One region of the Williamsia sp. D3 genome, then DNA from elsewhere that is predicted to be linked to it. Evidence: riboswitches for the same ligand, from Rfam matches in the RefSeq annotation. Region 1 holds a riboswitch; the other holds the start of a gene.
The links. Region 1 has a riboswitch for cobalamin ahead of cobN (cobaltochelatase subunit CobN). Riboswitches for the same ligand answer to the same signal wherever they lie in the genome.

Region 1 (5,945 bases):
CGTGGTCACCGGATACATCAGCTTTTCTTCGAGCTGGGCTGAGCGCAGATATGGTTCGGCCACCGATCGTGCGATCGACCTGCCGTGTCGAGCGCAGTGGTAGGCGACAACGTCTGCTTCACCGATGATGCGGGCTGCTTTCACCGTGACGAGTTCGCTGTCACCCGGGCCGATCCCGACGCCCCAGAGTTTTCCCTGTACTGCCATGTCACTCCACCGTCGATGCCAACGCGTTGATGGCCGCAGCTGTGATGGCGGAGCCGCCGCGGCGGCCGAGCACGGTCAAGAATTCGATGTCGTCGCGCTCGGCCAGTGCTGCACACGACTCGGCGGCGCCGATGAAGCCCACCGGAGCCCCGATCACGGCGGCAGGTCGAGGCCCGCCGGCATCGATCAATTCGAGCAGGGCGAACAAGGCCGTGGGCGCGTTCCCGATGGCCACGACCGCCCCTTCCAGTCGAGGCCGCCACAATTCCACCGCCGCAGCGGTTCTGGTGGTCTGCAGGTCCGCCGCCAACTGCGGCGTGGTCGGATCGGTCAACAGGCAGAGCACATCGTTGTCGGCAGGCAGACGTTTGCGGGTGACCCCGGACGCAACCATGTTCGCGTCGCACAGCACGGGAGCGCCTCGGTTCAGCGCGCCGCGCGCCGCCGTGACGAGCCCCGGGGATGCGCGCACATCGTCGGTGAGGTCCACCTGACCGCAGGCATGAATCATCCGCACGACGACCTGGGACAGATCGTCATCGAACTCGGCCAGATCGGCCTCGGCGCGGATGGTCGCAAACGACTGACGGTAGATCTCCGCGCCGTCACGGATGTAGGTGTACATGGTGAAAGCCACCATAGTTGGTCGATCAGAACGCTCGGCGTTCGTACCCCACCGGGGTCGCCTGCACCCGGATGTGAGCAGCGTGCGGCGATCCACAGCCGCGTTCGCAGCCCACCCAGTGCTCGCGGCTGCCAACGGACTGGTCGCCGATCGCCAGATATTGCTCGAGATCCCCGCGCACATCGGCATGCGATTTGTCGCATCCCGGCAATCCAGAGCAGGCGCTCACCCGCGTCCACGGCGACGTTGCATCGAAGATCAGACCCATGGGGGCCAGCACCCGCACCACCGTGTCCGCCATTCCGTCCGTCAGATCACAGACGAGGATTTCCTTGCGCGGCGTGAGGTAGATGTCGCGCTCGATGGCAGCAAGGAACTCGGCGATGCGCGCAGACAAGCGACCGTAAGGCACCACCGAACCCAACGAGATGAGGTCGTCGTCCTGCGCGAGCCACCCCACCAGCGGCTCCGACGGCGGGGCGGGAGGCGTATGCGGTCGAGTTCGGGGAAGACCTTCGAGCAATCCTGTGATCGTCGGCGACGCATCAAGGTCCTGTACTCGCCACTCGTCCGCACGGTCGGTGAGGAACGCGTGAGCCACATCGAGCATGGTCACGGCCGCGCGATCTGTTGTGACCTGCCGGCCGGTGGGGCTTCCGGCGACCACGAGGTCGAAATGCCCGCTGTCGACCGCCACGACGCCGACGTCGGGTGCCTCGGCCAGCACGTCGCCGCGCCCGTCGTCGACGCCGAAGAGGAAACGAGCCGGCAGTGCAGCCAACAGGTTGTCTCCGCGAAGGGCGACGTCGAGTCGGTCGAGGACCGGTCGGCCGTCGAGCAGCCCGCCGCGGCGACCACTCAACGCCGACAGTTGCAGATTGCGCACCCGTTCGTGACTCGGCGTCGGGATGAGATCCGCATCGACGATTAGGTCGCCCGCGCCCGCCACGTCCGCTATTCCGCGTAGCTGCAGGTTCCCGCGCGAGGTGAGTTCCATGTGCCCGTCCCCGAACTCGTCCGCCACCACGACCAGAGCCTGCAATTGGGCTGGGGTTATCAGGCCTCCGGGAAGACGAATACGCGCCAGATGACCGTCGGCTGCGGGATGCGCCGAGAACACTCCCGGACAACGATCGGCGGTACGGGACATGGGGACCACGGTACTGGCCGTGTGTGGGGTGATGCCGGATCGGCAGGTCACCGGCGGCCGGCCCATCGACGACCAGACGTGGTCACTTGACTACGGGCTTCTATAGGCTGAGCCCGACCCGCAACGGGGAAGCCGGTGGAAATCCGGCGCGGTCGCGCCACTGTGTCGGGGAGACCCGGAGTCAGACCCTCGTTGCCGTACCGCCACACCAACCCGCTGGGCGCGAGATCCCGGCAAGGAGGAACCCCCGTGATCCTGCTGCTGTCCACCTCGGACACCGATCTGCTGACGGCGAAGGCCAGTGGCGCGGACTTCCGTTTGGCCAACCCATCGCGACTACTGGTCAGCGAGGATCTGCCGGTCCTGCTCGACGGCGCCGATCTCGTCGTGGTCCGGATCCTCGGTGGCCGACGGATGTGGGAGGAAGGCCTCGACGCCGTTCTCGCCGCGGGGCTGCCCACCGTGGTGCTCTCGGGCGAGCAACTACCTGATCCTGACCTGATGTCGTTGTCGACGGTCGCCCCCGGTGTTGCCGCCGACGCGCACAACTACCTCGCCCAAGGCGGGCCGGACAACCTCGCCAACCTCCACGCGTTCCTGTCCGACACCGTCCTGTTGACCGGCCACGGCTTCCAGGGGCCCGTCGCGACCGCGCAATGGGGACTGCTCGAGCGTTCGGTGCCATCCGACACCGACGGCCGGCCGACCATCGCGGTGCTGTACTACCGGGCTCAGCACCTTGCGGGGAACACGGCGTACATCCATGCCCTGTGTGATGCCATCGAGGACAAGGGCGGCCGTGCCCTGCCCATCTTCTGCGCGTCGCTACGCACTGCTCCCGACGATCTGCTGGCACAACTGGCGGTTGCTGATGCGCTGGTGGTCACCGTCCTTGCGGCGGGAGGAGCCACACCGGCAACGGCGTCCGCAGGTGGCGACGACGACAATTGGAACATCGAGCAGCTCGCACGTCTCGACGTGCCGATCCTGCAGGGCCTGTGCCTGACCTCGTCTCGTGAAAGCTGGGCCGCCAACGACGACGGGATGTCACCGCTAGACGTGGCGACGCAGGTGGCCGTCCCGGAATTCGACGGTCGGATCATCACGGTCCCGTTCTCCTTCAAGGAGATCGGCGACGACGGACTGCCCTGGTACCGACCCGACGCCGAGCGTTGTGCGCGAGTTGCAGGAATCGCAGTGCGGCACGGACGGTTACGGCATATTCCTACCGCGCAACGACGTATCGCAGTGATGCTCTCGGCCTATCCCACCAAGCATGCCCGCATCGGCAATGCGGTCGGCCTGGACACGCCCCAGAGTCTGCTGCGGCTTCTCGAGGCCATGCGTGCCGCCGGGTACGACATCGGACCGGAAGTCGGCGACAGCGCCGTACCAGGTCTGGCAGAGAATGATTCGGACAAGCTGATCCACACGCTGATCGCGGCGGGGGGACAAGATCCCGATTGGCTCACCGAGGAAGCATTGGCGGCCAATCCCATTCGTCTGTCGGCGAGGGACTACCGCGAGTGGTTCGCGACGTTGCCCGCCGACCTGCAAGAATCGATGATCGAACACTGGGGGCCTGCTCCGGGCGAGTTGTTCGTCGACCGATCGGCCAATCCCGAAGGCGATATCGTCATCGCGGCAATGCAATTCGGAAACATCGTCCTGATGGTCCAACCGCCCCGCGGATTCGGCGAGAACCCAGTTGCCATCTATCACGACCCCGATCTGCCGCCGAGCCACCACTACCTGGCCTGCTATCGGTGGGTTGCCGCAGAGAACGGGTTCGGCGCCGACGCAGTGGTGCACGTCGGCAAACACGGCAACCTCGAGTGGCTGCCCGGCAAGACGCTCGGGATGTCAGCGTCATGTGGAACCGACGCGGCACTGGGCGACCTCCCGATGATCTACCCGTTCCTCGTGAACGACCCCGGCGAGGGCACCCAGGCCAAGCGTCGTGCCCATGCGACGCTGGTCGACCACCTGATCCCGCCGATGGCCCGAGCCGAGAGCTACGGAGACATCGCACGTCTGGAGCAGTTGCTGGACGAGCACGCCAACATCTCCGCGCTCGACCCTGGCAAGTTGCCTGCAATTCGACAGCAGATCTGGACGCTGCTGCAGGCGGCGAAGATGGATCACGACCTGGGGCTGTCCGAACGACCGGAGGAAGACGTCTTCGATGACATGCTGCTGCATGTCGATGGCTGGTTGTGCGAGATCAAGGACGTACAGATCCGCGATGGCCTCCACATACTCGGCCAGCCGCCGGCCGATGACGTCGAAGTGGATCTGGTGCTGGCGATGCTGCGCGCACGTCAGCTCTGGGGCGGGAAACAGAGCCTGCCCGGGCTACGGGAGGCACTCGGTCTTGTCGAGGACGGCACCGCAGGCCGCGGTGCCACCGACGACATCGAAGCCCAGGCACGCGAACTCGTGGCCGCATGCGCGAAGAGCAACTGGGACATGACAACCGTCGCGGAGGTGGCTGCCGGGCACCCCAGCGAGGTGGCCCAGATCCTCGAGTTCGCCGGAACGGAGATCGTTCCAAGGCTGCGCCAGACCGACCAGGAGATACCGCGGATACTGCACGCTCTCGACGGCGGTTTCATCCCCGCCGGGCCCAGTGGATCGCCGTTGCGCGGCTTGATCAACGTACTTCCCACCGGGCGCAACTTCTATTCCGTCGACCCCAAGGCTGTCCCGTCCAAGCTCGCGTGGGAGACGGGCCGCGCCATGGCCGACTCACTGCTCGAGCGCTACCTCAAAGACCATGGCGAGTACCCGAAGTCGGTCGGATTGTCGGTGTGGGGGACCAGCGCCATGCGCACATCGGGCGACGACATCGCCGAGGTACTCGCCCTTCTCGGGGTGATGCCGATCTGGGACGAGGCCTCGAGACGGGTCACCGCCCTCGACCTCATCGAGCCCGCCGAACTCGGCCGACCGCGTATCGACGTCACCGTGCGCATCTCCGGATTCTTCCGCGACGCCTTCCCCCATGTGGTGACCATTCTCGACGACGCGGTCCGGATGGTGGCCGCTCTTGATGAACCTGACGATGTGAACTTCGTTGCCGCACACGCCCGGGCCGACATCGCAGAACACGGTGACGTCGACCGGGCCACGACCCGGATCTTCGGCTCCAAGCCCGGTACCTATGGCGCGGGATTGCTGCAATTGATCGATTCCAAGGATTGGCGCACCGACCAGGACCTGGCGCAGGTGTACACGGCGTGGGGAGGCTACGCGTACGGGCGAGGTCGTGACGGTGTCGCCGCCGTCGAGGACATGCGGTCGGCGTATCGGCGAATTGCGGTGGCCGCCAAGAACACCGACACCCGCGAGCACGACATCGCCGATTCGGACGACTACTTCCAGTATCACGGCGGGATGGTCGCAACCGTTCGCGCTCTGACCGGTCGGGACCCGGAGGCGTACATCGGGGACAGCACCACGCCCGACAATGTGCGCACGCGCACTCTGTCCGAGGAGACGACACGAGTTTTTCGTGCAAGAGTCGTCAACCCACGGTGGATCGGTGCGATGCAGCGGCACGGGTACAAGGGCGCCTTCGAGATGGCCGCCACCGTGGACTATCTCTTCGGTTACGACGCCACCACCAACGTGATGGCCGACTGGATGTACGAGCAGCTCACGGAGTCCTATGTCCTCGACGAGGCCAACAAGGACTTCATGACCAAGTCCAACCCCTGGGCGCTGCACGGCATCGCCGAGCGACTGCTGGAAGCGGCCCAACGTCAGATGTGGTCTGCACCGCCGCCAGAGATGCTCGACGAGCTGCGCCGGGTGTACCTCGAAACCGAGGGTGACATCGAGGGCGCCTGATCTCAACGGCGCCGATTTTCGCTGGTGGGCACCGTTGAGATCGCTGATCCCACGGGTCGGGAGAAAATCGGGCATCTCGTTCGTTGTCCCCGTGTACGCACATGCCGATAG
Region 2 (5,945 bases), on a different contig from region 1:
GTGCTGACGCCGGAGCAGCTGTCGCGGGCGATGTTCCCCGTGGGCGACACACCCAAGGACCAGATCCGGGAAGAGGCCGCCGCTCGCGGCTTGTCCGTTGCCAACAAGCCCGATTCACATGACATCTGCTTCATCCCCACCGGTGACACCCGGGCGTTCTTGGGTGCCACGATCGGTGTCCGGCCCGGCAAGGTCGTCGACGCCGACTCCGGCGCCGAACTGGCCCAGCACGAAGGCGTCCACGGGTTCACCATCGGACAGCGCAAGGGGCTCGGTATCGATGCACCGGCTGTCGACGGCAAACCGCGGTACGTGACCGAGATCGATCCCGACTCCGGAACCGTGACGGTGGGTTCCTCCGAGCATCTCCAGGTGTGGACGATCACCGCCCGCAAGGCCATCTGGACGTCCGGACACACTCCCACCGAACCGTTCGAGTGCATGGTCCAGGTCCGGGCACACGGCGGATTGGCGCCGGCCGTGGCCGAGGCCATCGAGCTTGAGCCTTCAGACGGTGTCGACGGACAGGGCCCGGGTATCCGCATCACCCTGCGCAGCCCTCTCACCGGGGTTGCCCGCGGGCAGGCGGCGGTGCTGTACCAGCCAGATCCGGTGTCGGGCGACCTGGTCATCGGCAGCGGACGAATCGCGGTCACCGGTTCGGTCCCGTCGGATCTCGTCAGCAGCGCCACCACGTGACCGTCCTGCCGGCCGGCACCGGAACCGGTGTCGGATCGATGCCGGGTACCGATCCGATCGAATCCGCGGGCATCAGCCTGGGCGAGTGCGAGCTGGCGTTTCTGCCCGAACTGCCGCAGCGCGGGCTCGGGGCCGACATGATCGGGCGGTCGGCTGCCCTGCTGGTGGACATGCCGATGGACACCGTGGCCTCCGGCTACCGCCTGTCGGCACGCAAATCCGGATTGACCCGCCGCGCGCGTGACTTTTTGAACGCCGACCTCGACGCCTTCGAAGAGGCCTGGGAGCGTGCCGGGATGGCCGCGACCGACCGCTTCGTCAAGGTGCAGGCGTGCGGCCCGTTCACATTGGCCGCGTCGGTGGAACTGCGCAACGGTCACAAGATCCTGCACGATGCCGGAGCGTGGTCGGATCTGGTGGATTCGATGGCCGAGGGCCTGCGAGTGCATGCCGACGAGGTCGGTCGCCGCACCGGAGCTCAGGTGATCGTCCAGATCGACGAACCGATGATCGGGCGGGTGATCGAGGGCTCGGTGGAGCCGCTCACCCGTTTCGACATCATCAGGCCCGTACCCGTCGCTGTGCTCGCCGAGAAGTACGACGGCTTCATCGACGTCGTCGGCAGGCCTGTGGTGATGCACGACTGCTCGGCGAACCTTTCGTGGGAGCTGTTGGAGCGCACCAGATTTGCTGCGGTCAGTGTGGATCTCGCCCAGATCCGCACGGCGGACCTCGACGGTATCGGGCAGCTGCTCGACGAGGGTCGGGACGTCATCCTGGGCGCCGTGCCGACAGCTGCCCCCGCAACCGAACTCGCCGCAGAACAGGTGGCCGCGTCGTGCGCCGCTCTGACCGACCGAATCGGGCTGTCCCGGAAGGTCCTGGCGGAGCAGGTGGTGATCAGTCCCGCGTGCGGTCTGGCCGGTGCCGATGCCGCCTGGGCGAAGACGGCGCTCTCGCTGTGCACCACAGCGGCGGCCGGCTTGCTTGCCGACCCGACCGCGGTATAGCGACCCGGCCCGGTCGATCGGGAACATTCATCGTCTGCGCAGCCTCTGATGAGGTATGGACAACTTCGCCTGCCGCGCACGGATATGCGCGAAACCGACGCGGGTTCGGACCGCGATGCAGGGCGGCACTTTCATCTGGCCGCTCCCGTGCCATGGCCGTGACGATGCGGGGCCCCAGCCCGCCGAGGACGGTGATGAGTTCGGCCCCGGCGCAGCAACCGAGCGATGACGTCAGGTCAGTTCGTCGGGTCGCTCGCCGGCGTCGAGCCGGGCGATCAGCTTCTTGGTCGCGACAGAGCGGTAGCTGGCATCGAGTAGTTCGGCCACCTCCGTCCAGTCCGGCCGTGCCGACAGGTCGATCCCCATCCATCCGTACGGTCCCACGTACGCCGGATAGAAGAATCGCGAGTCTTGATCCAGTGCAACGCGTTCGGTCTGTTCGACCTTGAACAGGAGCGATTGCTCGAATTGCGGTCCACCTTTGACCCCGCCGCCGTACATGCCGAACATCTTCCCGCCGCGGAACGTCGGGCGACCGTGTGCGATCTTCTCCGTCGCATCCGGGAACGCGAGTGCGATGGTGCGCAGTCGAATCAGAACCGGGTCGTCTTCGGAGTACATGATCGGGTGGGGCATGGCGACAGTGTAGAACCGGTGTCTGTTCGGGTGCCGGTGAAATGTTAGGTTGACCGGGCGTTGGTTTCCGTCGGTCAGTGACCGGCGGATCGTAAGAGGGAATCCGGTGAAGATCCGGAACTGCCCCGCAGCGGTGAGTGGAAACGAACGCGGTCACCAGCACTGGGTGTATGCCTGGGAAGCGACCGCCGGTAGGAGACACCGAACGTACGGTGCCATGTCCACGAGTCCGAAGACCTGCCAACGCGACCGCGCCGCCGGCGTGGTCGCCCGTCGACTCCGAGGGACACGGTTGACGCGGTGATGGTGCGCTCGCGCGCGCCTTCATTCGCTGACGCATGCGTACGGGTCGACCGGCATCGGGTACAGCGGAAAGTGCGGCGATGCGCCCTCATTCGGTGACTGCGTTGGTGGTCGGGTTGTGTTTTGCGCTGGTCGCAGTGTCGGTGGTGGCACTCATGTTCGGTACCGTTCACGTTCCCTGGCGCGACACCACCTCGTTCCTCTGGGCCGAGTTGGTCGGAGGCGCAATACCGGCAGACGACGTGCCCAATTACCGGATAGTGGTCGATTCCAGATTGCCGCGACTGATCGTGGCAATGTTCGTCGGCGCCGGACTCAGTGCTGTGGGTCTGCTCGTACAGGCGATGGTGCGCAACGCATTGGCAGACCCGTATGTCCTCGGGATCTCCTCGGGGGCATCCGTGGGCGCAACCGCGGTTGTCCTGTTCGGCACTTTCGGTGCGCTGGGTATCTACGCGCTGAGTACCGCAGCGTTCCTGGGCGCCCTCGGTGCCACCGCCCTCGTGTATCTGATGGCGAGATCGGCAGCCGGATTGGTGCCCCTGCGGCTCGTGTTGACGGGAACCGCGCTCGGATACGGTTTCTCGGCGGTCACCACCGTGCTGATCTTCATGGCACCGCAAGGTGACGGTGCGCGCAGCGTGATGTTCTGGCTCCTGGGGAGCCTGTCGGGCGTCAGCTGGGGCGTGGTTCCACTGGTGGTGGTCGTCGCCGCGGCGGGAATGGTGTCCATTGCCCTGTGTGCGCGACGCCTGAACGCGTTGTCGATGGGCGACGAGGTCAGTGCCGCACTGGGACTGAACGCATCGCGGTTCAGGATCCTCCTGTTCGTCATCGCGGCCGCGATGACGGGTTGTTTCGTGTCCGTGTGTGGCGCGGTCGGATTCGTCGGTCTGGTCGTCCCACACGTGGCGCGACTGCTCGCCGGCGCCGATCACCGGCGACTCATCATCGTGACGCCCTTGCTGGGCGCCGTCTTCCTCGTTTCTGCCGACCTGTTGTCGCGCACGGTGGTACCGCCACAGGAACTGCCACTGGGGGCGATCACCGCAGCAGTCGGGGTACCGGTGTTCGTGTTCTTGATGAGACGCCGTGATGCATCGATGGTGCAGATCTGATGCGCGTGCAGTTCGATCACGTGGACGTCGAGATCGGCGGCCGTCTGGTGGTGGGCGACATGAACCTGACCGTCGGGGCGGGTCAGTTCGTCGGGATCGTCGGGCCCAACGGCAGCGGCAAATCCACGACGCTGCGCTGTCTGTATCGGGCGTTGAAACCGTCCGACGGTCGTATCGTGGTGGGTGAGCGCGACATTCGTGCCATCAGCATGCGCGAGAATGCCCGTCAAGTGGCCGCGTTGACCCAGGACAACACCTTGCATTTCGACTTCACAGCGCGCGAGGTGGTCGCAACCGGGCGATTGCCACACAGCGGGATCGTCGCCCGCGACCGTGTCGCCGAAGACGAGGCCATCGGGGAGGCGATGGACAAGGCCGATGCCGGGGATCTGCGCTCGCGATTGTTCTCCTCTCTGTCAGGCGGCGAGAAGCAGCGGGTGCTGATCGCCCGTGCTCTGGCCCAGGAACCACAGGTGCTCGTGCTCGACGAACCGACCAATCATCTCGACGTGCAACATCAACACGGCGTGCTCGGCGCGGCAAAAGGGTTGGGCATCACGGTGATAGCGGCATTGCACGATCTCAATCTGGCCGCGCAGTACTGCGACCGTGTCCTCGTGCTCGTCGACGGCGCGGTGGTGTGTGCCGGAACCCCTCAGGAGGTCTTCACCGAAACCGTGATCAACCGGTGGTTCTCGATCGGCTGCCACATCGTCGCCCATCCCCGCCTCGGCGTTCCCCAGATCATCTTCGACGGTCTCAACAGGACCGTGTCCGACGGGAATTTCAGGGCCGTCTCCGACGGGGATTTCAGGGCCGTCTCCGACGGGCACAAACCGGTGCCGAATTGCACACCCCACGCCGTTCACCACGAGGAGAGCTGAATGTACCGAAATCGCTGTGCCCTTATGATGATCGCGATGGCGGTGGCAGTCAGCGCGTGCGGCGCCGCCGTGGAGCAGAAGACCCCGTCCGGCGGGCCCACGGTGACGGTCACGAATTGCGGTGCGCCACTCACGGTCTCCGGGACGCCCACCCGGGTGGTGACCAATGACACCGGCATCACCGAGATGATGTTCTCGCTCGGACTGGCCGACCGGCTCGTCGGGTACACCACCTATCCCAGCAAGGAACGTGACGTCCAGACCTCGCCCTGGAAGGCGGATTTCGAATCGACTCCCGAACTCGGTGAGGCCTTCACCCGGGAGATCGTGCAGGCGGCCGACCCCGATTTCGTCTTCGCCGGGTGGAATTACGGCTTCCGGGAGTCGACCGGTCTGACACCTGACTGGATCAAACAGATCGGCGCCGTCCCGTACCAACTCACCGAGGCGTGTCGTCAGCCCGGAACAACGCGCCGCGGGATCATGGCGCCGTTCGATGCCCTCTATGCCGATCTGGAGAACCTCGGTGACATCTTTGGGGTCCGCGAGCGTGCGGACAACCTGGTGGAGGAGTACCGGAACCTGGTGCGCGGTGTGAACGCGGCCGTGCCGCGAGACCGTGACCCGGCCAGGGTCTTCCTCTTCGACAGCGCCGCCCCTGAACCCTTCACCTCGGGCAGAACCGCTGCACCCCAACAGATCATCACCGAGGCCGGTGGGTACAACATCTTCGATGACCTGAACGACTCGTGGACCACCACCTCGTGGGAGGCCGCCGCCCAGCGGGATCCCGAGGTCATCATCATCGTCGATTACGGGGCGGGGCTGTCCGACTCCGTCGCCGCGAAGATCCGTCAGCTCGAATCGCACCCGTTGATGTCGGGCTCGACCGCGGTCCGAGAGGGCCGCATCATGGCGCTGCCTTACGCGGCCCTGGTGGAGGGCCCCAGGAACCCGCAGGCTGTGGTCACGGTGGGGGATTACCTGCGATCCATCGGCCGCTAGGGCGCACAAGTCCATATCGATGAATCGAACCCCGCGAGTCCGGTTTCGGTGTCAGCCCTCTGGACTATCTTCGAGGGGTGGCCAACAGTGCAGACATCAGTGAGCAGACGCCCGCGGAGCCGACTCCTTCTGCGGCCAGAGAGCAGTGGTCGCAGCTGGCCGAGGAGGTGCGTGACCACCAATTCCGCTACTACGTGAAAGACGCTCCCGTCATCACCGACGGTGAGTTCGACACGTTGTTGCGCCGCCTGCAGGCCCTCGAAGACCAATACCCGGAGTTGGCTGTCGCC

Region 2: it holds a riboswitch for cobalamin, as region 1 does, so the genes downstream of both, W823_RS55795 (iron ABC transporter permease) here and cobN (cobaltochelatase subunit CobN) in region 1, are expected to answer to the same signal.

Annotation. Positions count from the first base shown of each region.
Region 1 covers NZ_AYTE01000026.1:52,809-58,753, reverse strand. Annotated here, with positions in the region: gene W823_RS45370 (precorrin-2 C(20)-methyltransferase) at 1-207, opposite strand, end outside; gene W823_RS45365 (precorrin-8X methylmutase) at 209-832, opposite strand; gene cobG (precorrin-3B synthase) at 858-1,982, opposite strand; cobalamin riboswitch at 2,058-2,192, shown strand; gene cobN (cobaltochelatase subunit CobN) at 2,232-5,834, shown strand.
Region 2 covers NZ_AYTE01000049.1:35,766-41,710, reverse strand. Annotated here, with positions in the region: gene mnmA (tRNA 2-thiouridine(34) synthase MnmA) at 1-699, shown strand, start outside; gene W823_RS55805 (vitamin-B12 independent methionine synthase) at 696-1,709, shown strand; gene W823_RS55800 (MmcQ/YjbR family DNA-binding protein) at 1,941-2,345, opposite strand; cobalamin riboswitch at 2,390-2,605, shown strand; gene W823_RS55795 (iron ABC transporter permease) at 2,729-3,766, shown strand; partial or broken gene W823_RS55790 (ABC transporter ATP-binding protein) at 3,766-4,521, shown strand; gene W823_RS55785 (ABC transporter substrate-binding protein) at 4,678-5,655, shown strand; gene ligA (NAD-dependent DNA ligase LigA) at 5,733-5,945, shown strand, end outside.